DNA from 2 places in the Paenibacillus sp. B-A-8 genome. Region 2 is predicted to be linked to the other one. Evidence: riboswitches for the same ligand, from Rfam matches in the RefSeq annotation. Region 2 holds a riboswitch; the other holds the start of a gene.
The links. A riboswitch is a leader RNA that binds a small molecule or an ion and turns the genes downstream of it on or off. The one in region 2 is predicted to bind preQ1.
Positions count from the first base shown of each region.

Region 1: another riboswitch for preQ1. It lies ahead of queF (preQ(1) synthase); the one in region 2 lies ahead of ACN6MV_RS06465 (queuosine precursor transporter).

Region 1 is NZ_CP183882.1:3,768,754-3,771,218, forward strand. It holds gene queC (7-cyano-7-deazaguanine synthase QueC) at 1-274, opposite strand, end outside; gene queF (preQ(1) synthase) at 304-777, opposite strand; PreQ1 riboswitch class I at 941-984, opposite strand; gene ACN6MV_RS16820 (ABC transporter permease) at 1,060-1,746, opposite strand; gene ACN6MV_RS16825 (ABC transporter ATP-binding protein) at 1,743-2,465, opposite strand, start outside.
Region 2 is NZ_CP183882.1:1,438,858-1,441,322, reverse strand. It holds gene ACN6MV_RS06470 (AMP-binding protein) at 1-625, opposite strand, end outside; gene ACN6MV_RS06465 (queuosine precursor transporter) at 894-1,607, opposite strand; PreQ1 riboswitch class I at 1,618-1,663, opposite strand; gene ACN6MV_RS06460 (methyl-accepting chemotaxis protein) at 2,022-2,465, shown strand, end outside.

The sequences.
Region 1 (2,465 bases), 2.3 Mb from region 2:
TACTTGGAAGGTCATCGCCTTCGCCAGCCACAATATCAATATCCTGCCGTGTTAAAGCATTTGGTGCCAGTTGATTCAGCAGTCCCAAATCAAGAATATGCTGTTTTACATTAAACTTAGCTGCTATTTCTGTAGCAACTTCGATTTCAGCCGCATGACGCTGATTATAGTTGAAGGTAACTACCTGCACTTCCTCAAAACGCTTCAATGCCCAAATCAGGCAAGTGGTGCTATCTTGTCCGCCGCTGAATACAACTAGTGCTTTTTTATTCATCTTAATCTCTCCTTATCAACTTATTGGGATTAGCGGTTGTCCACTTTTTCCGGATAGAGGTCGTGATTGATCAAGCGGTGCTCCGCCATCGCCTCATACTTCGTACCCGGTCTTCCATAGTTGCAATAAGGATCAATAGATATGCCGCCACGCGGAGTGAATTTGCCCCATACCTCAATGTACCGTGGGTCCATCAGTGAGATCAGATCATTCATAATAATGTTGACACAGTCCTCATGAAAGTCACCATGGTTACGGAAGCTGAATAAATACAGCTTTAATGATTTAGATTCCACCATCTTCTGTTCAGGAATATACGAAATATACAGTGTGGCAAAATCCGGCTGGCCTGTAACAGGACATAAGCTAGTAAACTCAGGGCAGTTGAATTTAACAAAATAATCACGCCCAGGATGCTTATTATCAAATACTTCTAGAATGTCTGGATCATAACCAAACTTGTACTGCGTTCCCTGATTACCAAGCAAAGTGACTTCTTGCATTTCCTCTTTTAATCTTCCTTCTGACACGACAAAAAACCCCTCTCTTTTCCTTCGGCCTTGGCCGGTAATGGAAAGAAGAACGAGATTTCGAAAACTTGGCTCCACTAAGAAGAAACGGAAGCAACGTCCGGGTAAAGGACAGCATCCGCTTATACGGTTTAATATACTCTTAGTTTTTTATAGAGGGAGTTCGCGAACCTCTCCTGCACAATCCGTGCAGACTTCTTCTTTAAGCATATTGCGTCTTGAACTATACCACGGGTGGCCTGCTCCTGACAAGTTCTACTCTTTCTCGATCTTCCAAATCCAAACCGAAAGCACTGCAATCCATATGAGCAACAGCAGACTTTCTACAGGCAATATCCCTTCTCCATTAAGAATACTGTTCAAGTTCTGGGTGATTTCAATACTCGGCAAAGCTGCAAAGATCGGATAAGTCCATTCTGGAAGAGCTAAGTAAACAGAAGCCACCAAGAAAAAAAGAACCATAAATGCAGAGCTGATGGCCGAGCCATTTTTGGAGGAACTTACCTTTAATCCGATGATAATTCCAACTTGTACAAAGATCATTCCACCCAATAACATATATATCAACGAAGACAATAAATCTATGTTCAACCCTTGATTAAGTACATAAACTATCAGCTGTGAAAATAACGAAAAGACAAGAACAGAACCCGCCTTAGCAATAATGATCTGACCTCTGCTTAACGGTGAGATCAACAGTGCATCATAAGTTTTACTCTCTCGCTCCTCAATTAATCCTGGGCCGGTAATCATGATTCCAACCATTACTTGCGCAAACAAGATCCAAGTTGAAAGAAGCATGAAATCTAGACCGCTCTTGTCCACTACAGTGATGATTATTTTTGCCATAAATATAGGCAACACAATTAGAATTACAGTCGCTGGATTACGTAGTATATCCTTACACTCATGCTTAAACAGCTTCCATAACGGATAACTCAACTTAACTCACTTCCCGTCAAGGCAGCAAATACATCTGCCAGCGAAGCCTCTTTACTGTGCATACTTATCATTTGATGATTAGACATTAGCTGATAAATATGATCTTTTGTAGACGCTTCTGCTATCGGCCAGGATTTCATAATCACTTCTCCATCCTGCTGATATTTCACTTCAATTTCTGGTTTACCATACATGGTTTTAAGGCTATGGGGTTCATCAAGTGCCACCAATGCACCAGCGTGCATGATCCCTACTCTATCGCTTAATTCTTCTGCCTCGTGCATATCATGCGTTGTTAAGACAATAGTTGTACCTTCATCTTGAATTTTCTTGATGTGATTACGAATGAGTGAGGCTGAATTTGGATCTAATCCACTCGTAGGCTCATCTAAAAACAACACTTGAGGCTTATGTAATAATGCTCTGGCGATTAGGACACGCTGCTTCCAGCCTTTAGACAAGCTACTTACCTTAGCTTTTTCCTTATCTAACAGTTGAAGAATTTCCATGACTTCATTCACCCGACTGGCTGCTACCCTATACAGGTCAGCAAACAGCTCTAGATTATCTCGGATAGAACAACGCATATACAGATTGGGAAGCTCGAAAACAACGCCAATTTGGGCATGAATTTCTTTTTTATGACGTAAAATATTCATGCCATTAATTAAAATTTCTCCGCTTGTAGACTGAAGAAGACCCGTCATCATTCGCATCGT
Region 2 (2,465 bases):
GCATGACAGCGAATAAGGACAGCGAATGTACAAAAGGACCTGGCGCTAAAACATTTTTTATACAATCCAATTTAAAGGCATCATTTGATACCTCAAAGCTTTTTAACCATGATAAATGGGTACGCATATATCCTTTTGGCAATCCGGTTGTACCTGAAGTAAAGCCGATAAATAATAACTCGTTCGTCTCATCCAACTCAGCCTCTGGTTTCAGCGCATCCAGCCACTGATCATAGGAACCTGTTCGTTCATTTGAAAAAGTCAGCGTTGGGATGGCTTCGTTCATAAATACCAGATGCTTTGCAGCTTCCGGCTCAGCAAAAATCATCGACGGCTGGCACTGCTCTATAATCATCTGCAGCTCATTTGCGCTCCACTTGGGATCTAAAGGAATCGGAACACAGCCCGCATAAATAGCCCCTAAGAAAACTTCAACAAATTCAATACGATTCGTAGATAAAATAGCAATTTTGTCATGCTTCAAGCCCTTTTGCTGTAGACCATTCGCAATTCTCTGCATCGCTTGTACTAATGTTGCATAGGTATGCGTCGCTTGGGCCTGGGTTAAGGCAATGCTGTCGGGCTGCTGTGCTGCATGGCACAGTATAGGCACTACTAGATTCATCCTTCATCACACCTGTTCGTAATTTCTATGACTACCGAATATGTACACTCTCTTCGATCGGACTGATAGCACTTAAATTGAAGAGCAATAACGGCAGCTTTAACCTACGAATTGCAAGGCACACTATTAGAATTGCTACGATAGCTTATTTTAGCTTTATATTAATTTTATGTACACATTTTTCATGTAACGATTAAGCCTTCTAATGACCGGAAAAATCAAACAGCGCGCATCGATTATAATCGGTACGCGCTGGCTGTAGTGTTGTTTATTCCTTCTTTTGAACAGATGAAGGTATTCCATCTTCAGCAAAAGTAAAAGTTCGGGCGATATATAAGATAGGTGTGCTTACTGCGGTTAGTAAGAATTTCGCTAGATACGTTGTAAGCAAAATTTCAAGCCATACACTCCAGTTATACAACCCAGCAAATGCAATGGTGCAGAAGATTAGTGTATCCACAAAAGAACTGACCATCGTGCTGCCGTTGGAACGAATCCACAGCTGACTTGAGGTGCTGTAATATTTGCGAATCCAGGCGTATAACCGAACATCTAGGAACTGACTAATGAAGTAAGCAGTAAGACTACCCAGAGCTAGTCGAGGCATCAGCCCAAAGATCGTCTCTAAAGAAGACTGAGCGATATCGGTCTCTTGCGGCTTAAATACTAGTACCATCTGCATAATGACTGTCGTCATAAGCAAAGTGAAGAAACCAAACCAAACTGCTTTGCGTGCTTCCGCTCTTCCATACTTCTCATTAAGCAAATCGCTGGTCATATACAAAGTGACATACATCGTATTTCCGAGTGTCATCACAATATCAAATGGCATAGCAATCGTCTTAGCTACCTGAATGTTAGCAATTACAGTAGCGATACCTACCCAGGCATACATTCCATTTTTGCCGAACAGGCGGTAACAGAGTAGAAAAAAGGCAAAATTGACAATAACAAATAAAACTCCCCACAACAAATTGAACATATTACTTAAATTCCTCCTAGTTTTGTTTACGCGGGATGGTTACGAACCGCGGCTTACCTTATGTTTGGAACAAAACATTAATACTCTATCACACTGTCATCAAACAATCCATAAAAATAAACAAATAATGAATTGGGTATTTATACCCATTTTTATTAAATAAAAATAAAAGTGTCAGTAATAATTCATCTTTTTCAGAAAAATATGCTCTATAAACTAAAATTTTCACTATTCATCCAGAGGTTAATTATATAGAATAGTATCAAACACTTCATTCCCGATCCATTTAGTTGATATATTACATAACTATGGAATATATTGCAGGTTGCCAGACACTAGCACTCGGTAGGGAGATAGGATGTATTCCAATAAGAAATGGAGCTTCGCTGTCCATAAAAAGGGGAGAACAACAATATGTTTCGTTTCAAGCAGTCGATCAGTCGCCGATTCACGCGTTTATTGTTTGTAGTTCTATTACTCACGTCTCTTTTGTTAAGTACCAGCTTCTACTTTATATCCACCAGTATTTTCAACAGCTATGTCATGCCACAAATCAATCAAATTCTAACTGCAGCTGCTCAGGACGTATATAAGAATATTAACACCATGCATGCTCAGCAAGCACTAAAGAAGAACGAACAAGCAGCCACCAATCTTGAATTCTATTTTCAGGATAAGAAGAAGCAGCATGGGGTTGAGACTATTTTTCTAGTCAATCTTAAAGGCAAGGAAGCCGAGGTTCTGACCGTAGATCATGATGGAAAATTAAAGCGGGATGAAATTGTTAAGGTATCTTCTGCAATGCAGCAAGCTCTTAAAGGAAAGAGCGGACTAAGCGATACATACAGAGACGCCCAT